DNA from 4 places in the Streptomyces drozdowiczii genome. Region 1 is predicted to be linked to each of the others. Evidence: riboswitches for the same ligand, from Rfam matches in the RefSeq annotation. Region 1 holds a riboswitch; each other region holds the start of a gene.
What was found. A riboswitch is a leader RNA that binds a small molecule or an ion and turns the genes downstream of it on or off. The one in region 1 is predicted to bind cobalamin.
Positions count from the first base shown of each region.

Region 1 (5,780 bases):
ACACCTGAGGGAGGGCGACGAGCCGTGACCGGACCGTGCCACCATGTGAGCCGCGACAGACGGAGGAGCCGGTGACGGCAGCAACGCAGCAGTCGGGAAGGCGGGCCATGGGCGCCGACGGGGGCAGTTCGGAGAACGAGACGGGTGCGGGCGCCGGGACGCGCACCGCGCGCGTCCCGAAGTACTACCGGCTGAAGCGACATCTCCTCGACATGACGGACACCATGCCGCCGGGCACCCCCGTCCCCCGGAACGGACCCTGGCGGCCGAGTTCGACACCTCGCGCACCACCGTGCGCCAGGCCCTCCAGGAGCTGGTCGTCGAAGGCCGGCTGGAGCGCATCCAGGGCAAGGGCACCTTCGTCGCCAAGCCGAAGGTCTCCCAGGCCCTGCAACTCACCTCGTACACCGAGGACATGCGCGCCCAGGGACTCGAACCGACCTCGCAGCTCCTGGACATCGGCTACGTCACCGCCGACGACACCCTGGCCGGGCTGCTCGACATCGGCGCCGGCGGCCGGGTCCTGCGGATCGAGCGGCTGCGCCTGGCGAGCGGTGAGCCGATGGCCATCGAGACCACGCACCTGTCGGCCAAGCGCTTTCCCGCGCTGCGCCGTTCACTGGTCAAGTACACCTCGCTCTACACCGCGCTCTCCGAGGTGTACGACGTCCGGCTGGCCGAGGCCGAGGAGACCATCGAGACCTCCCTGGCCACCCCGCGCGAGGCCGGGCTGCTCGGCACCGACGTGGGCCTGCCGATGCTGATGCTCTCCCGGCACTCGCTGGACGAGCAGGGCGAACCGGTCGAGTGGGTGCGCTCGGTCTACCGCGGCGACCGCTACAAGTTCGTCGCCCGCCTGAAGCGGCCGCTGGACTGACCCCTCGTACGCATGTGCTTCCGAACGGCCCCCGGACCGCCCCCGGGGGCCGTTCGGCGTTCCCGTGGCCGGGCTTGGCCTGGACCAGCCCTCGGACGTTTGCCGCCATTCCGGCCAACCGGCCGGTCCGTGACGACCGTTGCCGGACCGCAATGCGGACAGGGGGTGACGGTGGCCGGATCCCTCGCCTAGATTTCCTGCGCATTACAGGTGATCAGCGAGGGGACGGAGTCGCCGCCATGGCGGAAGAACCAGAAGGAAAGCCACCCACGGTCACACCGGTGCGGGTGGTCATCGCGCTGTGCCTCGTCGCGCCGTTCGTGGCGATGCTCTGGGTGAGTTCGTACGCGAAGATCGACCCGACCTTCATCGGCATCCCGTTCTTCTACTGGTACCAGATGCTCTGGGTGCTGATCTCCACCGCGCTCACCATGGTCGCGTACAAGCTGTGGCAGCGTGACCAGCGCGCCCGCAAGGGGGGTGCGTCGGCATGAAGGACGGCGTGAACGGCGTCGCGCTCGGCGTCTTCATCTTCTTCTTCCTGGCCGTCACGGTCATGGGCTTCCTGGCGGCCCGCTGGCGCAAGGCCGAGAACGAGGCCACGCTCGACGAATGGGGCCTGGGCGGACGGTCGTTCGGCACCTGGGTCACCTGGTTCCTGCTCGGCGGCGACCTCTACACCGCGTACACCTTCGTCGCCGTGCCCGCGGCGATCTACGCGGCCGGCGCCTCCGGCTTCTTCGCGGTGCCGTACACCATCCTGGTGTACCCGCTGATCTTCACCTTCCTGCCGCGCCTGTGGTCGGTCTCGCACAAGCACGGGTACGTCACCACCTCGGACTTCGTCCGCGGCCGGTTCGGCTCGAAGGGTCTTTCGCTGGCCGTCGCGGTCACCGGCATCCTCGCCACCATGCCGTACATCGCGCTCCAGCTCGTCGGCATCCAGGCGGTGCTGGACGTGATGGGCGTCGGCGGCGGCGAGAACACCAACTGGTTCGTCAAGGACCTGCCGCTGCTGATCGCGTTCGCGGTGCTCGCCGCGTACACCTACTCCTCCGGGCTGCGGGCGCCGGCCCTGATCGCGTTCGTCAAGGACGGGCTGATCTACCTGGTCATCGCCGTCGCGATCATCTACATTCCGATCAAGCTGGGCGGCTTCGACGACATCTTCGCCTCCGCCCAGGACAAGTTCACCAAGGCGGGCGCGGGCAGCCTCGCACCGGCCGCGGCCGGCCAGTGGGGTTACGCGACCCTGGCGCTCGGCTCCGCGCTGGCGCTCTTCATGTACCCGCACTCGATCACGGCGACGCTCTCCAGCCGCAGCCGTGAGGTGATCCGCCGCAACACCACGATCCTGCCGCTCTACTCGCTGATGCTGGGCCTGCTCGCGCTGCTCGGCTTCATGGCGATCGCCGCGGGCGTCAAGGTGGACAACGGCCAGCTGGCCATCCCGCAGCTGTTCGAGAACATGTTCCCCGACTGGTTCGCGGGCGTGGCCTTCGCCGCGATCGGCATCGGCGCCCTGGTGCCGGCCGCGATCATGTCCATCGCGGCGGCGAACCTCTTCACGCGCAACATCTACAAGGACTTCCTGAAGCCGGACGCGACGCCCGAGCAGGAGACCAGGGTCTCCAAGCTGGTCTCGCTGCTGGTCAAGGTCGGCGCGCTGGCCTTCGTCCTCACCATGGACAAGACCGTCGCGATCAACTTCCAGCTGCTGGGCGGGATCTGGATCCTCCAGACGATGCCGGCCCTGGTCGGCGGCCTGTTCACCCGGTGGTTCCACCGCTGGGCGCTGCTCGCCGGCTGGGCGGTCGGCATGGTCTACGGTACGGCTGCCGCGTACGGGGTCGCGAGCCCGACGCAGAAGCACTTCGGCGGGTCCTCCAAGGAGATCCCGGGCCTCGGCGAGATCGGCTACATCGGCCTCACCGCGTTCGTGCTGAACGTCGTGGTCGTCGTCGTCCTCACCTTCGTCCTGAACGCGCTCAAGGCCCCCGCCGGGACCGACGAGACCTCCCCCGGCGACTACACCGCGGACGCGGGCGACCCGGGCGTCCAGGAGAAGCTGCCGCCGGCCACGGCGGGCGCGCCGGGCGGTCACTGACCGCACACTTTTACGCCACGCGACACAACATGTGGGGGCTGCCCGACAGGGCGGCCCCCACATGTATGCTCGTGCTCGCTGTCGTCGCAGGGGAATCCGGTGTGAATCCGGAACTGTCCCGCAACGGTGTATTCGGTGTGCTTTCGCGCACCCGTGGAGTCCGAGGACCTGCCGACAGCGCATCCGGCTCGACCGAACCGGATGCCCAGACGTCCGGGCCTCGTGGGATGGGCCGGTGGACGCCGCACGGAGTGCGCCCCGACCGGGTCCGCTCCTGCCCGGCTGCCCCCGTGCTCCCCTCCGGCCCAGAGCCGAGCGAGGGAGAGCACCACCGTGACCATCGCGCCAGCCGATCCGGTTTCAGCGGCCGAAGCAACGGGGACCGCGAGCGACGGACCGGGCACCGCACTGCTGCGGACCCTGACCGACCTCACGGCCGACCTGCCCGACACCGACCCCGGTCGCGTCGCCGCCGCCGCCCTGCGCGGCCGCAACGCCCGGTCGGACGAGGCGGAGCTGCGCTCGCTGGCCACCGAGGCCGCGGCCGGCCTCATCTCCGAGGACCCGGCCTACTCCCGGCTCGCCGCCCGGCTGCTCACCCGGACCATCGCGGACGAGGCCGCCGGGCAGGGCGCCACCTCGTTCTCCGCCTCGGTCGCCGTGGGCCACCGCGAGGGCCTGATCGCGGACCGGACCGCCGAGTTCACGACGCTGCACGCGGACGCCCTGGACGCGCTGGTCGAGCGGTCCCTCGCGGACGGCGCCGACGACCGCTTCGGGTACTTCGGGCTGCGCACCCTGCACAGCCGCTATCTGCTGCGCCACCCGCTCACCCGCCAGGTCATCGAGACCCCCAGCACTTCATGCTCCGGGTCGCCGCCGGGCTCGCCGAGGACACCTCCGAGCGGGCGCTGGACGAAGTCGCCGCGCTGTACGGGCTGATGAGCCGGCTGGACTACCTGCCGTCCTCGCCGACGCTCTTCAACTCCGGCACCCGCCACCCGCAGATGTCCTCCTGCTACCTGCTGGACTCGCCGCTGGACGAGCTGGACTCGATCTACGACCGCTACCACCAGGTGGCCCGCCTGTCGAAGCACGCGGGCGGCATCGGCCTCTCGTACTCCCGCATCCGCGCCCGGGGCTCCCTGATCCGGGGCACCAACGGCCACTCCAACGGCATCGTGCCGTTCCTCAAGACGCTGGACGCCTCCGTCGCCGCCGTGAACCAGGGCGGCCGGCGCAAGGGTGCCGCCGCGGTCTACCTGGAGACCTGGCACGCGGACATCGAGGAGTTCCTGGAGCTGCGCGACAACACGGGCGAGGACCAGCGCCGCACGCACAACCTGAACCTGGCGCACTGGATCCCGGACGAGTTCATGCGCCGCGTCGACGCGGACGGGACCTGGTCGCTGTTCTCCCCGGCGGACGTGCCCGAGCTGACCGACCTGTGGGGCGACGAGTTCGACGCCGCCTACCGGGCGGCCGAGGCGAAGGGCCTGGCCCGCAAGACCATGCCGGCCCGCGAGCTGTACGGCCGGATGATGCGGACCCTGGCGCAGACCGGGCAGGGTTGGATGACGTTCAAGGACGCCTCCAACCGCACCGCGAACCAGACCGCCGAGCCGGGCAGGGTCGTGCACTCCTCGAACCTGTGCACCGAGATCCTGGAGGTCACCGACGACGGCGAGACGGCCGTCTGCAACCTCGGCTCGGTCAACCTCGGCGCGTTCGTGGACGGCGGCTCGATCGACTGGGAGCGCCTGGACGCCACCGTGCGGACCGCGGTGACCTTCCTCGACCGGGTCGTGGACATCAACTTCTACCCGACCGAGCAGGCCGGCCGGTCCAACGCCCGCTGGCGGCCGGTGGGCCTGGGCGCGATGGGCCTCCAGGACGTCTTCTTCCAGCTGCGGCTGCCCTTCGACTCCCCCGAGGCCCGGGCGCTCTCCACGAAGATCGCCGAGCGCATCATGCTGGCCGCGTACGAGGCGTCCTGCGCCCTCGCGGAGCGGTCGGGTCCGCTGCCCGCCTGGTCGGAGACCCGGGCCGCGCGCGGGGTGCTGCACCCCGACCACTACGACACGGAGCTGCACTGGCCGGAGCGCTGGGAGGCGCTGCGGGCCCGGATCGCGACGACCGGGATGCGCAACTCGCTGCTCCTGGCCATCGCCCCGACCGCGACGATCGCCTCGATCGCGGGGGTCTACGAGTGCATCGAGCCCCAGGTCTCGAACCTCTTCAAGCGGGAGACCCTGAGCGGTGAGTTCCTCCAGGTCAACGGCTATCTGGTGGACGAGCTGAAGCGGCTCGGCGTGTGGGACGCGCGGACGCGTGAGGCGCTGCGCGAGTCGAACGGCTCGGTGCAGGGCTTCGCCTGGATCCCGGCGGACGTGCGGGCGCTGTACCGCACCGCGTGGGAGATCCCGCAGCGCGGTCTGATCGACATGGCGGCGGCCCGTACGCCGTTCCTCGACCAGAGCCAGTCGCTCAACCTGTTCCTGGAGACGCCGACGATCGGGAAGCTCTCCTCGATGTACGCGTACGCCTGGAAGCAGGGCCTGAAGACGACGTACTACCTGCGGTCGCGTCCGGCGACCCGGATCGCCCGTGCCGCGTCCGGGGCCGCTTCGGCCGCCGCCCCCATCCCCGTACAGCAGGCGCAGGCGCCCGACGCGGACGCCATCGCCTGCTCCCTGGAAAACCCCGAGTCCTGCGAGGCCTGCCAGTAATGACCACCGCCGACACCGAGAAGAACCTGCTCGACCCGGGCTTCGAGCTGACCCTGCGGCCCATGCG
Region 1 is NZ_CP098740.1:2,327,332-2,333,111, forward strand. Features, by position in the region: partial or broken gene NEH16_RS10275 (GntR family transcriptional regulator) at 108-877, shown strand; gene NEH16_RS10280 (DUF3311 domain-containing protein) at 1,117-1,371, shown strand; gene mctP (monocarboxylate uptake permease MctP) at 1,368-2,984, shown strand; adenosylcobalamin-variant (AdoCbl-variant) riboswitch at 3,063-3,162, shown strand; partial or broken gene NEH16_RS10290 (ribonucleoside-diphosphate reductase subunit alpha) at 3,318-5,713, shown strand; gene NEH16_RS10295 (ribonucleotide-diphosphate reductase subunit beta) at 5,713-5,780, shown strand, end outside.

Region 2 (5,780 bases), 1.7 Mb from region 1:
GCGGACTGTGCGCGGGGGCGTACGGACTCCTCGACGCCACCGCCCCCGCCTTCCTGGGGCTTCCCGCGATGGGCGTCGGCGCGGCACTGTGTGTCGCCGGGCTCCGCCTCGGAGGCCGCCGTGTCACCCGCACCACCTACCGGCCCGACCTCTGGCGCGCCGCCGAGTGGCTGGTCGCCGGCAGCGGTGTGCTCTCGGCGGTCCTGCTGTTCGTGAACCTCGGCTACGACCCCGCGCAGCTCAACCCGACGTTCTACCCGCTCACCTGGCCGGACCTCCCGCTCGTGCCGACCTCGGCGATCCTGCTCGCCGGCGCGGCGGGCTTCCTCGCCCCGCCGCCCGCCGCGACCCACCGCACCGACCCGAAAGCCGGAACCGCGTGATCACCTTTGACCAGGTCACCATCGAGTACGACGACGCGGCGGCCCCAGCGCTCCGCGACGTCGACCTGACGGTCGAGGAGGGCGAGTTGTGCCTCGTCGTCGGCCACACCGGGGTCGGCAAGTCCACCCTGCTCGGCGCGGTCAACGGCCTCGTCCCGCACTTCACCGGCGGCACCCTGTACGGCAGGGTCACCGTCGACGGCCGGGACACCGCTCACCATCCTCCGCGCGAACTCGCGGACGTCGTCGGCGTGGTGGGCCAGGACCCGCTGGACGGCTTCGTCACGGACACCGTGGAGGAGGAACTCGCGTACGCCATGGAGCAGTTGGCCGTCCCGCCCGCCACCATGCGCAAGCGCGTCGAGGAGACCCTGGACCTGCTGGGGCTCGCCGACCTCCGCCACCGCGCCCTGCACGAGCTCTCCGGCGGCCAGCAGCAGCGCGTCGCCATCGGCTCGGTCCTGACGAGCCACCCCCGCGTCCTCGTCCTGGACGAACCGACGTCCGCCCTCGACCCCACCGCGGCCGAAGAGGTCCTGGCCGCCGTCACCCGCCTCGTCCACGACCTCGGCGTCACCGTCCTCATGGCGGAGCACCGCCTCGAACGCGTCGTCCAGTACGCCGACCGCGTACTCCATCTGCCCGGCGACGGCCACGTCCGCATCGGCGCCCCCGCCGACGTCCTGCGCAGCTCCACCATCGCACCCCCCATTGTGGAGCTGGGCCGAGCCGCCGGATGGGACCCCCTCCCGCTGTCCATCCGCGACGCCAGGCGCACCGCCCGCGAGCTGCGCACCCGACTGACCGGCCACACCCCGGCACCCGTCCGCCGGGCGCCCGGCCCCGACCGGCCCGACCTGCTCACCGCCCGCAAGGTGACCGTCGCCCACAAGGGGGTCCCCGCCGTCCGCGAGGTCGACCTCACCCTGCGCGCGGGCGAGGTCACCGCGCTGATGGGACGCAACGGATCCGGTAAGTCCTCGCTGCTGTGGGCGCTCCAGGGCACCGGTCCCCGGCACTCCGGCACCGTGTCCGTGGCCGACGGCACGCCACGCGGCGCCGACCCCCACACCCTGCCCGCCGCACGGGCCCGGCAACTGGTCGGCCTCGTCCCGCAGACCCCCGCCGACCTCCTCTACCTGGAAAGCGTCGGGCAGGAACTCGCCCAGGCGGACACCGAATCCGCGAACGGCCGGAAGGCACGCGAGATCCTGGACCGGCTCGCACCCGGAATCCCCGACAGCAGCCACCCGCGGGACCTGTCCGAAGGGCAGAAACTCGCCCTCGTCCTGGCCATCCAGCTCACCGCGGCCCCGGACGTCCTGCTCCTGGACGAACCGACCCGGGGCCTCGACTACCGGGCCAAGAACCGGCTCGTGGAGACGGTCGACGCCCTGGCCGCCGAAGGCCGCGCGATCGTCGTCTCCACCCACGACGTCGAGTTCGCCGCACGCGCCGCCGACCGGGTCGTCGTCATGGCCGAGGGCGAGATCGTCGCCGACGGGCCCACCACGGACGTCATCGTCGCCTCCCCGGTCTTCGCGCCCCAGACGGCGAAGATCCTGGCCCCGCTGCCCTTCCTCACCGTCGACCAGGTCACCACCGCGCTGGCCACACCTCGACCGGAGGGCGGTCAGCCGTGAGCAAGCCGACAGCACCGACCGTGCCCGCGATCGTGCTCGTGCCGCGCGCCACCGTCGTCATCGCCATGGCTGCGCTCCTAGGCATCGTCGCCTTCTTCTGGCCGTTCGTCGTGGCACCCGGGACCTTCGGGTCGAACTACGCGCCGCCCCTGATCTTCGGTGTACTGCTCGTCCTGATCCTGTGCGTCGTGCTCTCCGAGATCGCCGAGGGCGGCATCGACTCGAAGGCCCTGGCCATGCTCGGCGTCCTGTCCGCCGTCAACGCCGCGCTGCGCCCGCTCGGCGCGGGCACTGCGGGCATCGAGACCGTCTTCTTCGTCCTCGTCCTCGCCGGCCGGGTCTTCGGCCCCGGCTTCGGCTTCACCCTCGGCTGCACCTCGCTGTTCGCGTCCGCGCTCATCACCGGGGGAGTCGGCCCCTGGATGCCGTACCAGATGTTCGGCTGCGCCTTCGTCGGCATGCTCGCCGGGTTCCTCCCGCGCGCCACCGGCCGCCGCGAGGTGCTGCTGCTCGCCGTCTACGGCTCCCTGTCCGGCTATCTCTTCGGCTTCCTCCTCAACCTCTCCTTCTGGCCGTTCTCCCTCGACCCGAACAGCTCCATCGCCTACCTGCCCGGCCTGCCCTTCACCGAGCAGTGGCACCGCTACGTCGCCTTCGACCTGGCCACCTCCCTCGGCTGGGACACCGGCCGCGCCGTGACGAACTTCGTGTGCGTCCTGCTGGCGGGCCCCGCTGTGCTCACGACGTTCCGCCGCGCCGCCCGCCGCGCCCGCTTCCGGGCCCCGGCCCGCTTCACCGCACCTCAGCCGGTGGACCGCCCCGGGGGCCATGAGACGATGACCGCCGAATCGGGCGACGGGAGCTGAGGAAGCCGGTGTGAATCCGGCGCGGTCCCGCCACTGTGACCGGGCACGACCCGGGAGCCAGACACTCACACCGTCGCCACCTCCACGATGTCCGGGGCGGACCTCCCCGGTGAGAGGCGGACGGCTCCATGCCGGAATCAGCTGGACCCACCCCGACGGCCGCCGCGCCCAGCAGGGTGACGGTGTGCCGGGACTGCTGCTGCGGCACGGTCAAGGTGCCGGGCGACCACAGGGCCCAGACGGCGCGGCTGCGCTCGGCCGTCCCGGTGCGCGTCTCCGCGTGCCTGGACGTGTGCGAGCAGGCCAACGTCATCGTCGTGCAGCCATCGGCCGAGGCCCGTCGCGCCGGGGCCCGGCCGGTGTGGCTCGGCCTGGTCAACGACCCCGAGGCGACCGAGGACGTCATAGCCTGGGTCAGCGCGGGAGGCCCGGGCACGGCCCCGATGCCGGAGATCCTGGACCTGTACGCGTTCGACCCGGGCCCGGCCGGCCGGGGGCCGGGACGCGGGTGACGTCCCGGCCCCCGGCAACCCCGTTCAGGAGGCGGGCAGTTCCGCCCGGACGGTACGGGCGGCGGCGACCAGGTTCTCCAGCGAGGCGCGGGTCTCGGGCCAGCCGCGGGTCTTGAGGCCGCAGTCGGGATTCACCCAGAGCCGTTCGGCGGGGATCGCCTTCAACCCCGTACGCAGCAGCTCGGCGGCCTCCTCGGCGCTCGGGACGCGGGGCGAGTGGATGTCGTAGACGCCCGGTCCCGCCTCGCGCGGGTAGCCGTGGGCGGCCAGCTCGCGGGCCACCTGCATGTGGGAGCGGGCCGCCTCCAGGCTGATGACGTCGGCGTCCAGGTCGTCGATGGCCTGGACGATGTCACCGAACTCCGCGTAGCACATGTGCGTGTGGATCTGGGTCTCCGGCCGTACCCCGCTGGTGGTGAGCCGGAACGCCTCCGTGGCCCAGGCCAGGTAGTCCGCCCGGTCGGCGGCCCGCAGCGGCAGCGTCTCGCGCAGCGCGGGCTCGTCCACCTGGATCACCGAAGTCCCGCTCGCCTCCAGGTCGTCGACCTCGTCGCGCAGGGCGAGGGCGACCTGCCGGGCGGTCTCCCCGAGCGGCAGATCGTCGCGGACGAACGACCAGGCGAGCATGGTGACCGGGCCCGTGAGCATGCCCTTGACCGGGCGGTCGCTCAGCGACTGGGCGTACGAGGTCCAGCGCACCGTCATCGGCTCGGGGCGCGAGATGTCCCCGGCGAGGACCGGCGGACGCACGTACCGGGTGCCGTACGACTGGACCCAGCCGTGCTGGGTGGCGAGGTAGCCGGTCAGCTGCTCGGCGAAGTACTGCACCATGTCGTTGCGTTCGGGCTCGCCGTGCACCAGGACGTCGATGCCCGTCTTCTCCTGGAAGGAGATGACCTCCCGGATCTCCGTCCGGATGCGCTCCTCGTAACCCGCCGGGTCGATGCGTCCGGCCCGCAGGTCGGCACGGGCCGTCCGCAGCTCTCCGGTCTGCGGGAACGACCCGATGGTCGTCGTCGGGAGCAACGGCAGTCCCAGCTGCGCCCGTTGGGCCGCCGAGCGTTCGGCGTACGGCTGCGAACGGCGGCTGTCCGCGTCCGTCACGGCCTCGGCCCGGGCGCGCACGGCCGGGTCCCGGGTGAGGGGGGAGCCGGCCCGGGAGGCCAAGGCGGCCTTATTGGCGGAGAGTTCGGCGGCGATGAGGTCGGTGCCCTGGGCGAGCGCCTTCGCCAGGGTGACGATCTCCGCGGTCTTCTGCCGGGCGAAGGCCAGCCAACGGACGATCTGCGGGTCGATCTCCTTCTCGGCGGCGGCGTCCAGCGGTACGTGCAGCAGAGAGCAGGAGGCGGCCACGTCGACGCGGTCGGCCAGCCCCAGGAGGGTGCCGAGGGTGGACAGCGACTTCTGGAGGTCGTTGATCCAGATGTTGCGGCCGTTGACGACACCGGCGACCAGGCGCTTGCCGGGGAGCCCGCCGACGGCCGCCAGGGCGTCCAGGTTGGCGGCTGCGGCCTCGGTGAAGTCCAGCGCCAGGCCCTCGACGGGCGCCTTGGCCAGGACCGGAAGCGCCTCGCCCAGCCGGTCGAAGTAGGAGGCGACGAGCAGCTTCGGCCGGTCGGTGAGCGCGCCGAGGTCACGGTAGGCGCGTTCGGCCGCGTCGAGTTCGGCCGGGGTGCGGTCCTGGACGAGGGCCGGCTCGTCCAGCTGCACCCACTCGGCACCCGCCGCACGCAGATCCGCCAGGACCTCCGCGTACACCGGCAGCAGCCGGTCCAGCAGGGTCAGCGGCTCGAAGTCGGCGGGCACGCCGGGGGCCGGCTTGGCCAGCAGGAGGTAGGTCACGGGCCCGACCAGCACGGGCCGCGCGGTGAGGCCCTGGGCCAGGGCCTCCTTGAGCTGCGCTACCTGCTGGCTGGAGTCCGCGGTGAAGACGGTGCCGGGGCCCAGCTCGGGGACCAGGTAGTGGTAGTTCGTATCGAACCACTTGGTCATCTCCAGCGGCGCCACGTCCTGGGTGCCGCGCGCCATGGCGAAGTAGCCGTCCAGCGCGTCGGCCGCGACGGCCTCGCGGTGGCGTTCGGGGATGGCGCCGACCATGACGGTGGTGTCCAGGACGTGGTCGTACAGCGAGAAGTCACCGGTGGGGACTTCCTGGATGCCGGCGTCGGCGAGCTGCTGCCGGTTGTCGCGGCGGAGCCGTGCGGCGGTCTGCCGGAGGGCGTCCGCGGTGACGCGGCCCTTCCAGTAGCCCTCGACGGCCTTCTTGAGCTCCCGGTCGGGGCCCTGGCGGGGGTAGCCGTACACGGTGGCGCGTGCTGCCGCGGCTGCGGACTCGGTTGTCACGGAGATCTCCTTCGCGAGATGAATCCCTGAGAT
Region 2 is NZ_CP098740.1:616,742-622,521, reverse strand. Features, by position in the region: gene NEH16_RS02840 (energy-coupling factor transporter transmembrane component T) at 1-383, shown strand, start outside; gene NEH16_RS02835 (ABC transporter ATP-binding protein) at 380-2,026, shown strand; gene NEH16_RS02830 (ECF transporter S component) at 2,092-2,892, shown strand; cobalamin riboswitch at 2,851-2,974, shown strand; gene NEH16_RS02825 (hypothetical protein) at 3,021-3,404, shown strand; gene metE (5-methyltetrahydropteroyltriglutamate--homocysteine S-methyltransferase) at 3,429-5,747, opposite strand.
Region 2: it holds a riboswitch for cobalamin, as region 1 does, so the genes downstream of both, NEH16_RS02825 (hypothetical protein) here and NEH16_RS10290 (ribonucleoside-diphosphate reductase subunit alpha) in region 1, are expected to answer to the same signal.

Region 3 (5,780 bases), 1.8 Mb from region 1:
GGGGCGACGGGTCCGGCGAGACGGCCGGCCCCGTACGACACGGCGAAGAGCGCGGAGAGCAGGAGGACGAAGCCTCCGAGCAGCGCGTACGGGGCAGGAGACGGACGCCGTTGGGTGCGGGGCGTCACCGAGTGGTCCATGGGGCAGGCTCCGGGCGAGAGTGCGAGTCGTACGCACCAGTGGTCGGCCGCCCGGGGACGCGAGTTCCCCATCCCCCGGGTGGCGTGCGTCACGCATCAGACATTCGCCCGACGTCTCACACCATGACGGCGAACATCACCGCCATGCCCAGCGCCATCAGCCCGTGACAGCCCAGGTCCCACGCGGCCCGGACCGCACCGCCCGAGCCCGCGTCGCCCGGAGCACGCGGCGCCGGACGGCCCGTGTCGAAGCCCCTCGCGAGCCAAACCAGCGCGAGCGCGAGCAGAAGCAGTGCGAGCAGACCCGCGCCCCAGCGATCGCCGGTGCCGCTGAGCGTCATCGTCGCGAGCGCTCCGGGCGCGGCCATGTCCATCCCCGGCATGTCGTGTGCCTGGCCGCCACCCATCGCACCCATGGACATGCCCGACGCCATCGCGGCGGCCATCCATGCCATCGCGCCGGTCATCAGGGCGTGCGGCAGCGCGCCCGCGAGAGCCCGTCCCCGCGGCTCGGGGCCGACGGGAAGAGCGAGGGCGGCCACCACGAACCAGGCCGCCGCGGCCGAGAAGAAGATCACCTGCGGGGTGGCGGGCAGGTCCAGGCCCCAGGACCAGGCCATCGCGAACATCGCGAGGGCCATCACCGCGTGCAGTCCGTGCGCCAGCCGTACGGCCCACGGATGGGAGCGGGCCGTGAAGGCACGCCAAAGACCGTGGACGGCAAGTCCGCAGAAGAGCAGCGTCAGAATCCAGCGCAGCCCGTTGGCGGCGATCATCGGGCCATCTCCTTCGGCTTCTCGGATCGCGCTTCCGGGTGTGTACGCCCGCGTCGGCGCACTTCGGCGACTGCCAGGTCCGCGAGCAGGAAGCAGACCAGGGGCAGCCCGAACAGCGGCAGGTAGTACGCGAGGACGGCGGTCACGACGACGAGCGGGGCCATGGCCCTCCCCGGCACCCGCCGCCAGGCCCCCCGGACCGGCGGACGTCCGAGCCGTGTCCCGCCTCCCCGGGTGGGCCTACGGAGCCACCACATGCGGTAGCCCCAGAAGAGCATGCCGATGAGCGCGAGGGCGATGGCCGCGAGGGCGATCTGGTTGGCGAGGCCGAAGAGCAGGCCCATGTGGGCGTCGATGCCCCAGCGGGTGAGTTTGGCGAGGACGGGGAAGTCGTCGAAGACCACCTTGTCCGTGACCTTGCCGGTGGCGGGGTCGATGGCCACCGAGTCCTGCTGCTCCGGCCAGTGCCGCGTGTTCTCCTTGACGACGTACCCGCTCCTGCTGTCGGCGGGTGGAGTGATGACGAGCTTGCCGCGCAGACCTTCGGCACGGGCGATGCGGACGGCCTCGTCCAGGTCGGTCTGGACGGCGGAAGTGCCGGGCGCGGGCTGCTTCGACGCCGCCCCGCCCAGGGTCGAGGAGACGGACGGCGTCGCCCCGCCCAGCGCGTCCTGGATCGTGCCGATGTTCACGCCCGCGTGCGCGGACCACGTCAGTCCGGTTGCCGAGAGGGCGAGGAAACCGGCCGACACCCACAAGCCCACGGCCCCGTGCCAGGACAGCGTGCGCTTGCGCCCCTGCACGCCCCGGCGCGGTACGAACAGCCGACGCATCCTCTCCCGCCCGCGCGGCGCCCCGAGCCACAGGGCGAGCCCGCCCAGCACCTCGACCCACAACCAACTCGCTGCGATCTCGCTGTAGTTGCGGCCGAACTCCCCGAGATGCAGCGTGCGGTGCAGGCTGTCGAACCACGCCCGTACGGGCAGCCACTCGCCGAACGTACGCAGCGAGCCGCGCACCTCCGCCGTGTAGGGATCGACGAAAGCGGTCTGCGTGTATCCCTCGGGCAGCCCCTTCACGTCGAAGGTGACGCGCGTGGTGTCCTCGTCGCCCGCTCCCTTGGTGACGGAGACGAGCCGCCCGCCGGGTGTCGCCTCGCGGGCCGAGTCCACCTGGGCGGCCAGCGGCTTCGGTTCGCCGTGCGGGGTGACCTTCAGTTCGTGGTGGTAGACGACGGACTCGATCTGCGGCGTCGCCGTGTAGAGCAGTCCGGTCACGGCGGCGACGAGCAGGAACGGACCGATGAGGACGCCCGCGTAGAAGTGCAGGCGCAGAAGGAGGGGCCGCAGCCCGCTCCACATGCCTCCACCGCTCCTCGTCGTCGGCGTGGCGAAGTCCTCGGTGGCGGCGGCCTCCTCGGTCGTGTGTGGTCGGAGCGGTGGTGGCGCGGCAGGCGTGGTCTCGGTCATCGGCTGCTCCTCGTGCGTGGACCGGTGGGGACGGTGACGTGCACGTAGAGGAGTCGGAGCGAATGGCGCGCGAGTTCCCACCACCAGGGTGAGACCTACGTCACATGCGATGGAGGTCCGCAGCCCCCCGCGACGGTCCTTCCGCGATGCGCAGCAGATACGTGTCCATGATCCAGCCGTGCCGCTCGCGTGCCTCGGCGCGGACCCGTCGGATGCGGTCGGAGACTTCACGGATCGGCCCGGCAACGAGGAGTTCGTCCGGGGTGCCGAGGTAGGCGCCCCAGTAGATCCATACGCTGTCGCCCGCGACCTGGGTGAACGACTCGTGGGCGTCGAGCATGACGACGATGTCGCCGTCGTCGTTCTGGCCGACGTCGGCGAGACGGCGGGCCGGGGTGATGTGCACCGGGCGTCCCACCTGGTTGAGCGGGATGCGGTGACGGGCGGTCAGGGCGGCGACGCTCGTGATTCCGGGGATGACCTCGACGCTCACGGAGAGCGCGCCGCGGTCCTCGATGTCCCCGAGGATGCCGAGCGTGCTGTCGTACAGGGACGGGTCGCCCCAGACGAGGAAGGCCCCCGTCTCGCCGGCCGTCATCTCGTCGCGCATCGCCCGCTCGAAGATCTCGCCGCGCCGCTCACGCCAGTCCTGGACGGCCGCCGTGTAATCGGAACGGTCCATCGGGCGCCGGTCGCGGCTGGGGTCCTCGACCTCCACCACGCGGTACGGGCCCCGCGCGTGCTCCTCGATCATCCGGTGGCGCAGGTCGGTCAGCGACGCCTTGTCGGGGCCCTTGCCGACGATGAAGAAGACGTCGGCGCGGCGGATCGCCTTCACGGCCTGAAGGGTCAGATGGTCGGGGTTGCCGGCCCCGATGCCGATGACGAGGATCGCGCGCTGTTCCGTGCTCATGCGGACAGTCTTCCAGGGGCCTCTCCTCGGCCGGCGCCGGGACGCCCGGCTCGCGTCCGACCCGGTGTCCGGGTGCGCCCGGTCATTACGTACGATCACCAGGTCAAAGCCGCGGCAGGAGCCAGGAAGCCGGTGCGAATCCGGCACGGTCCCGCCACTGTGACCGCGCACGTCCCCACGGGTGTCCGCGGAAGTCAGGTCACTGACCTGCCGCGGGCCCGATCCGAGGAGCGCGGACTCCGCAGGAGGCTTCCCATGCACGACGGTCACAGCCGTCCCCTTTTCTCGTTCTCCCCGTCGCCCGTGGTGTCCGCGATTTCACGTCGGCGCGGTCCGGCGCGCCTCGCCGCGGCCGTCACAGCGCTGTCGGCGATCCTGCTGACGGCCGGCTGCGGCTCGTCCGGCACCACCGACGACTCCCCGAAGGCGAGTGCCTCGGCGGCGAAGGGCTTCCCCGTCACCATCGACAACTGCGGGGTCAGGACGACGTACACCGAACCGCCGTCCCGCGCGGTGACCATCCACCAGCACCCGGCCGAACTGATGCTCTCGCTGGGGCTGAAGGACCGTATGGCCGGTACGTCGTACCCCGACTCGGCGGTGCTGCCCGCTCTGCGCAAGGACTTCGCGTCGATCCCGCAGTTGTCGAAGGAGGCGCCGTCGTTCGAGAAGGTCCTCGACACCGATCCCGACTTCGTCTACGGCGGGTACGCCAGCGCGTTCGCGGAGAAGGAGGGGCGCTCGCGCAAGGCGTTCCGGGACGCGGGCATCGACACCTACCTCAACCGGGAGAACTGCGCCGGGAAGGAGGGGGTGACGATGGAGGACACGTACGCCGAGATACGCACGATCGGCAAGATCTTCGGCGTCCCCGACCGCGCGTCGGCTCTCGTCTCCGAGCTGCGCACCCGCGTGGACAAGGCGAGCGCGGCCGTGAAGGGCGCGCGTGATGTCTCCGTGTTCGTCTACGACAGCGGCGACAAGTCCGCCTTCACGGCCGGGGGCAAGGGCCTGGGCAACGAACTGATCGAGCTGGCGGGCGGCAGGAACGTCTTCTCCGACCTGGACGACGTGTTCGGCGACGCCTCATGGGAACAGGTCGTCGACCGCAAGCCGGAAGTCATCGCCATCTACGACTACGCGGGCACCACCGTCGCGCAGAAGAAGAAGTTCCTGCTCTCCCAGCCCGCCCTCGCCGACGTGCCCGCGATCAGGAACAAGCGCTTCGTGGTCCTGCCGCTGACCGACACCCTCGTCGGCGTCCGCTCGGCGGACGCCGTGGGCGACCTGGCGCGCGGGCTGCACCCGGACAGCTTCGAGTGACGGCGCTCGCCACGGACGCCGGGCACACCACCGCGGTCGAGCCGCGCCGCCGGGCCGCGTTCGCCGTCGTCCTGGTCGGGCTCACCGTGCTGCTGGCCGCCTGCATGACCGCGGGGCTCGCCCTCGGCTCGGTGCGGGTGCCGCCCGCCCAGGTGTGGCACATCGTGACGCACGCGCTCGGCGCCGACTGGACGGAGCCCACCTGGACCCGGGCGCGGGAGACGATCGTGCTCGACGTGCGGGGCCCCCGCGTCCTGCTCGGCGCGGTCACCGGCGCGGGCCTCGCCGTCGTCGGTACGGCGCTCCAGGCGCTGGTGCGCAACCCCCTCGCCGAGCCGTACCTCCTCGGCGCGTCCTCCGGCGCCTCGCTCGGCGCGGTCTCGGTGATCGTGTTCGGGTCGAGCCTCTTCGGGACGGTGTCCCTGTCGGCGGCCGCGTTCGCGGGGGCACTGGGCGCGCTCGTCCTCGTCTACGCGGCCGCCCGCACCGGTGGCCGCATCACCTCGATGCGACTCGTCCTGGCAGGGGTCGCCGTGGCGTCGGTGCTCAACGCGCTGCTGAACCTGCTCCTCCTGACGACGGACAACGGCAACGAGGCGCGCACGGTCCTCGCCTGGACCATGGGCGGTCTCGGCGGTGTGTCCTGGGGGTCGCTCTGGCTGCCGGGTCTGGCGCTGCTCCTCGGCATCGCGGTCCTCATGGTGCAGGCCCCGAATCTGAACCTGCTGCTGGCCGGGGAGGAGGCCGCCGCCACCATGGGCCTGGACGTCGCGCGGTTCCGGGCCCGGATGTTCGTGCTCGTGTCGCTGGTCACCGGTGTGCTGGTCGCCGCGGCCGGACCGATCGGCTTCGTGGGCCTGATGCTCCCGCACATCGTGCGGCTGCTCGTCGGCGGCGACCACCGGCGCGTGCTGCCGACCGCCGCGCTGGGCGGTGCGTCCTTCCTGGTCCTCTCGGACATCGTGGCGCGGACCGTGACGGCGCCGGAGGAGATCCCGGTCGGCGTGCTCACCGCCCTGTGCGGCGGGCCGTTCTTCCTGTGGCTGATGCGGCACGACGCGCGCAAGAAGGCAGGAGGCACGGCATGACGGCGGCCGAACTGCACGTCGAGGGCGTCACGCTCACGGCCGGTGCCCGGCGGCTGGTCCACGACGTCACG
Region 3 is NZ_CP098740.1:494,679-500,458, forward strand. Features, by position in the region: gene NEH16_RS02215 (hypothetical protein) at 1-140, opposite strand, end outside; gene NEH16_RS02220 (DUF5134 domain-containing protein) at 257-916, opposite strand; gene NEH16_RS02225 (PepSY-associated TM helix domain-containing protein) at 913-2,385, opposite strand; gene cobF (precorrin-6A synthase (deacetylating)) at 2,486-3,298, opposite strand; cobalamin riboswitch at 3,382-3,523, shown strand; gene NEH16_RS02235 (ABC transporter substrate-binding protein) at 3,554-4,621, shown strand; gene NEH16_RS02240 (FecCD family ABC transporter permease) at 4,618-5,709, shown strand; gene NEH16_RS02245 (ABC transporter ATP-binding protein) at 5,706-5,780, shown strand, end outside.
Region 3: it holds a riboswitch for cobalamin, as region 1 does, so the genes downstream of both, NEH16_RS02235 (ABC transporter substrate-binding protein) here and NEH16_RS10290 (ribonucleoside-diphosphate reductase subunit alpha) in region 1, are expected to answer to the same signal.

Region 4 (5,780 bases), 4.1 Mb from region 1:
CCGGTCACGCGGGCCGCCTGGTGCGGTAGAGGACGGCGACGAAGGCGGGCACGCCGATCAGAGCGGTGACGACGCCCACCGGGACCTCCTGGGGGTCGAGGACGGTCCGGGCGAGCGTGTCGACCCAGACGAGGAAGACGGCCCCGGCGAGCGCGGTGACCGGCAGCAGTCTGCGGTGGCCCGAGCCGGTGAGGGCGCGGGCGGCGTGCGGCAGGACCAGCCCGACGAAGCCGATGGCCCCGGCCGAGCTGACGAGCGCGGCGGTGAGCAGCGCGGTCGTGCAGAGCAGGACGGTCCGCACGCGGGCGACGTTCACCCCGAGGGCGGCGGCCGCGTCCTGCCCGAAGGCGAAGGCGTCGAGCGTACGGGCGTGGCCCAGGCAGACGACCAGGCTGACGGCGAGGACGGCGGAGCAGACCCAGACGTCGGTCCAGCCGACCCCGCCGAGCGAGCCGAGCAGCCAGAACAGCACGCCCCGGGTCTGCTCGGCGTCGGCGGCGGTCATGACGACGAACGAGGTCAGCGCCGAGAACAGCTGCATGGCGGCGACGCCGGAGAGGACGACCCGGTCGGTGGAGCCGCCCAGGGTGTGGCTGAGCAGCATCACCAGGGCGAAGGAGCAGAGCGCCCCGATGAACGCCCCCGCCGGCAGCGTCACCGCTCCCCCGCCGACGCCGAGCACGACGACCAGGACCGCGCCGGTGGACGCGCCGGAGGAGACGCCGAGGACGAACGGGTCGGCCAGCGGGTTGCGCAGCAGGGACTGCATGACGGTCCCGCAGACCGCGAGGCCCGCCCCGCAGACGGCGGCGAGCAGCGTACGCGGCATGCGCAGGTTCCAGATGATGCCGTCGCGGATCGGGCTGAGCCGGGCCTCGCCCACACCGAGGTGCGCGGCGACGGCGGACCAGACGTCCACGACGGAGATCCGGGCCGGTCCGATGGTGACGGCGACCGCGACGGACAGGGTGAGCAGCACGACGCCGCCGGTCCACAGGAGGCCGCCGCGCAGTGCGCGGGCGCGGGGGCGTGCGGTGTGCGGGGCCTTACCGGGCGGGGCCTTTTCGGGCAGAGCCTTTTCGGGCAGGTCGGTGGCCGTCACCCCGCGAGCCCGAAGTCGCGCAGCCCGGCGGCCACCAGCTCCACGCCCTCGACCGTGCGGATGGTCGGGTTCATGGCCTGGCCGCTGAGCAGGACGTAACGCTTGTGGCGCACGGCGTCCATCTTCTTCGTGACGGGGTTGGACTCCAGGAAGGCGATCTTCCCGGCGGCGCTCTCGGCGGTCTGCGACTTGCGGGTGAGGTCCCCGATGACGAGGACGTCCGGGTCGCGGTCGGCGACGGTCTCCCAGTTGATCTGGGGCCACTCGTCGTGCGTGTCGTCGAAGACGTTCTTGAGGCCCAGCTCCCGGGTCATGATGCCCGGCGCCCCGCAGCAGCCCGCCAGATAGGGGGACTCGGAGTTGGCGAACCAGTACATGACGGAGGTGCCGGATCCGTCGATGCCGTCGGCGGCCTTCCGGATACGCTCCCGGAGCCGCGCGACCAGCTTCTCGCCGCGCTCCGGCACACCGAACACCCGGGCCAGGTCGCGCACTTCGGCGTAGACGCTGTCCATGGTGAGGGCGCCGGTGCGGACGCCGTCGCCGTCCTTGGTGTTGTCCTTGGCGGTGCAGTCGGCGGGCGCGACATAGGTGGGGACGCCCAGCTTCTCGAACTGTTCGCGCGGGGCGACGCCGCCCTTGGCGAGGGTCGACTCGAAGTCGGCGGCGACGAAGTCGGGCTCCTGGTCGAGGACCTTCTCGGAGGAGGGCCGGTTGTCGGCGATGCGCTTCACGCCGGCGTTGGCCTTCTCCAGGCCCTTCATCACCGGGTCGGTCCAGGTGGCGGTGGCCGCGATCCGGTCCTGGAGGCCGAGCGAGAGCAGGATCTCCGTGGTGCCCTGGTCGACGGAGACCGCGCGCCGGGGCGGGGCGTCCACGGTGACGGTGCGCCCGCAGTTCTTGAGCGTGACCGGATAGCCGTCGGCCTTGCCCGGTGCGTCGGCCTGTTCGGAGGGAGACCCCCCGCAGGCCGTCAGCAGCAGGAGCGCGGCGGTGAGCAGGGCGGCGGAACGGGCGGGGCCGGATATCGGCGGCACGGGGTACCTCGGCGTCTCTGGGCCCATGCGCGGGGCCCGCTGTACGGTCCGCCGCCCGGTCCCGGACGGCGGTCGCCAGCAGGTCTTCGGACTCGGGTTCGTCCGGGCGGGACGCCTTCCCGGGAGACGCCGGGTCTCCCAGTGGCCGTGGCCCCGCCCGTCCCCCTCACCGCTGCGCGTCAGTTCCGGATTCGCACCGGATTCCCTGACTCCCACGAGGAGTTCGACTGGCTCCGGGGACGCTACCACGGGCGTCCGCGCAGTTCAGGGCCGCCCCGGGGGATCATGGACGTTGCAGGGCCACCACCGCGTTGTGCCCGCCGAAGCCGAAGGAGTGGCTGACGGCCCGGCGGACCGGCCGCACCAACGGCACCTTGGTGACGCAGTCGATGTCGAACCCGGGCGCGGGCGCGTCCAGGTTGGCGACCGGCGGGACGACCCCGCGCTGGAGGGTGAGGACCGTCAGCCCCGCCTCGATCGCCCCGGCCGCGCCCATGCAGTGCCCGAGCACGCCCTTGGGGGCGGTGACGGGTGGCCGGTGCGGGTACACCCGGCTGATCAGCGCGGCCTCGGCGGCGTCGTTGCGTACGGTCGCGGTGCCGTGCGCGTTGACGTGCTCCACCTCGTCGGCCCGCCAGCCCGCGTCGCGCAGGGCGGCCTCGACGGCGGCCCGGGCGATCCGGCCGTCGGGGTGCGGGCTGGTGGGGTGGTGGGCGTCCGTGGTGGCCCCGGTGCCGGCGAGCAGGGCCCGGGGCTCGGCGCCCCTGGCCTCCGCGTCCGCCACGCGTTCCAGCACCATGACCGCGGCGCCCTCGCCCATGACGAGTCCGGCCCGGTCGGCGGCGAAGGGCCGGCTGAGCCGGGACAGGTCGCCGTCCGCGCGGGCGGCGGCCCCCGACCGGGCGAAGCCGGTCATGGCGATCGGGAAGACGGTCGACTCGGTCGCCCCCGCGATGGCCACGTCGCACTGCCCGGTCGCCAGGAGGTCACGGGCGACGGACAGCGCGGTGACACCGGACGAACAGGCCGTGCACGGGGCCATGCTGGGGCCGGTGGCCCGCATCTCGATCGCGATCTCGGCGGCGGGCATGTTGGGGATGGTCAGCAGGACCCCGGCCGGCGAGGTCGCCTCCGGGCCCTTCCGCTCCAGGACCAGCGCCTGGTCGGTGAGGTGCGCCGAGCCCCCGCTGCTGGTGCCGACGACGACCGCGACCCGGCTGCCGTCCCAGCCGGCCGGGTCGAGCCCGGCGTCGGCGACGGCCTCCCGGGCGGCCAGGACCGCGAACTTGACGTACCGGCCCATCCGGAAGGCGGTACGGCGGCCGATCTCGGCGTCCAGGTCGATGCCGTCGACCACGCAGGCGAAGTCGATCGCGCACCCGGCGAGCGCGGGGACGGTGCGGGCCGGGCTCACCGCGGCGCACACCCCGTCCCAGGTGGACTCGGTGTCGTTGCCGACCGGGGTGATCATGCCGAGCCCGGTGACGGCGACGGCCGGTGTCCTCATCGGGCGCCGGCCGACGCGTGCAGGTGCGCCGTGAGCTCGGCAAGGGTGGTCCCCCGGGTCAGGGTGCCGGTGTCCAGCTCGACCCCGGTGGTCTCCCGGAGGACGACGGCGAACTCGGCGGCCGCGAGGGAGTCCATGTCCAGGCTGTCCATCGTGGAGTCCGGGAGGATCTCGGCCACGGGCACCTTGAAGGTACGGCTGAGTACGTCGGTGATGCGGGGGTGGATCGTGCTCATGGTCTTCCTTTCCTCACGCCCATCCGGGGGGTGTCCGGCGCCGGCGCACACGGCCCCGACGCCGGAACAACTGAGCAGCGTCGATCCGGTTACGCCTTGCGGCGAACCGATTCGCCAACGCCCGTCCGGGGCGCCCCGCACCACCGCGCCAACAGGGCGACGGTCGTCCAGTAGGCGAGGAGGACGGCCCCCGCCCCGAGCCCCTGTACGGCCCGTGCCGCCCGGCGCGCCCGGGTGCCGCTCATCGCCCCGCCTCCGCGTGCCAGTGGGCCTCCGGATCGTCGTACGCCTCGGCGTAACCGGGGCCCGTGATCGGCCAGTCGGCGAGCAGCTCGTCGGGGAGGGCGAAGGAGTCGGCCAGCTCCGGGAGGTGGGGGGCGACCGCCGCGATGAGCCGTTCCGTGTGGTCCGTCAGCGCCTCCGCCCGACCTGCGCTCAGGTGGCCGGCCGCGAGCAGGTCGCCGCTGTCGCGGGCGACCCGGCCCAGGGCGAACAGCCGGGCCAGCTCGACGAGCCGGTCCCGGTCCGCCCCGGGCGGCAGCGCCTCGACCGCCTCCGCGTACGCCTCGGCCGCCTGCCGGCAGGCGTGCGCCTCGACCCCGCGCAGCGCCGGGCCCGCCGCCGCGTTCCAGCGGCCCAGCGGGTCGCCGTGCGCGGCGTCGGCCGCCCGGGCCCCGGCGCGCGCGAACCACAGCTCCTCGGCGCACCCCAGGAGGCGGACCAGGAACCGGAGGTCGGTGAGGTCGCCGTGGGCCGGGGCGGCGGGCTCGTACGCGGGGCGGTCGGCGAGCAGGGCGGCGGCGGCCCTGGCGTGGACGGCGAGGTTGTCGCCCTCGGCGGTGATGGCGCCCTCGACGCCGGTGACGAGCGCGGCCATCCCGTTGTTCTCCAGGAGGCCCTGGGCGCCGCAGCGTTCCCGGGATTCCACGATCACGGCCCTGGCCTGCCAGGTGATCCAGCCCTTGGCGATGTCCACGAGGCGCTCGGCCGCCTCCCGCCCGGCCTCGGGCCCCGCCTGGGCCGCCTCCCAGCGGTCCAGGACGCGGCGGTGCAGCAGGCTCATGGCGAAGACGGTGGCCATGGCTTCGGCGAGCGGCCCGTGGTGGGTGCGGTACGCGAGCACGGGCAGCCGTGCCCCGCGTACGGCGGAGACCTGGCGGTGTCCGCCGTACCGCACCGCGACGGCCAGCGTGGCGCGCGCGGAGCCGACGGCGCTGGCGGACATGGAGATCCTGCCGGTGACGACCCGGGCGATGGAGGCGAGGAAGCGGCGCCGGCGGCCCTCGATGGCGCTGCGGAACTCGCCGTCGGCGTCGATCCGCCCCTGCGGGCCCGTCAGCAGCGCCTCGCGTCCCACGAAGACCTGGTCGAACGAGGTCAGGCTGTGGTCGACGGGGCTGCCCATGCGGGCCGGCAGCCTGCGCACCCGTACGCCCGGCAGCGGACCGGTGGCGTCGGTGAGCGGCACCAGGAACAGGAACACCCCCCGGTCGGCCCCGCCGGCCAGCAGCCGCGCGGCGACGAGCCCCGACTTGGGGCCGCCCGGCTGCCCCGTGTTGGGCATGAACTTCTGCGCCCCGCAGTGCGGGGTGTGCAGCACGAACCCGTCGCGTACGGGGTCGTGGGAGGCGGTCGTCTCGACGGCCGCCGCGTCGTTGCCGTGCGCCACCTCCGTACACAGGAAGGTTCCGGTACGCCGCAGCGCCAGGAAGTCCGACAGGTCGCGGGGGCTGTCGGCGATGTGGTCCAGGAGGCTGCCGAGGAAGAGGTTGTAGTGGATGCCCGCGATGGTGGCGAGCGCCGGGTCGACCGGGGCCAGCCATTCGTGCAGGGCCGCCAGCGCCCGGAAGTCGGAGGCCGGGCGGGCGGCGCTGTCCAGGGAGTCGTTGAGGGTGCGC
Region 4 is NZ_CP098740.1:6,428,753-6,434,532, reverse strand. Features, by position in the region: gene NEH16_RS29130 (ABC transporter ATP-binding protein) at 1-8, opposite strand, end outside; gene NEH16_RS29125 (FecCD family ABC transporter permease) at 5-1,072, opposite strand; gene NEH16_RS29120 (ABC transporter substrate-binding protein) at 1,099-2,166, opposite strand; cobalamin riboswitch at 2,214-2,371, opposite strand; gene NEH16_RS29115 (beta-ketoacyl-[acyl-carrier-protein] synthase family protein) at 2,423-3,646, opposite strand; gene NEH16_RS29110 (acyl carrier protein) at 3,643-3,882, opposite strand; gene NEH16_RS29105 (acyl-CoA dehydrogenase) at 4,124-5,780, opposite strand, start outside.
Region 4: it holds a riboswitch for cobalamin, as region 1 does, so the genes downstream of both, NEH16_RS29120 (ABC transporter substrate-binding protein) here and NEH16_RS10290 (ribonucleoside-diphosphate reductase subunit alpha) in region 1, are expected to answer to the same signal.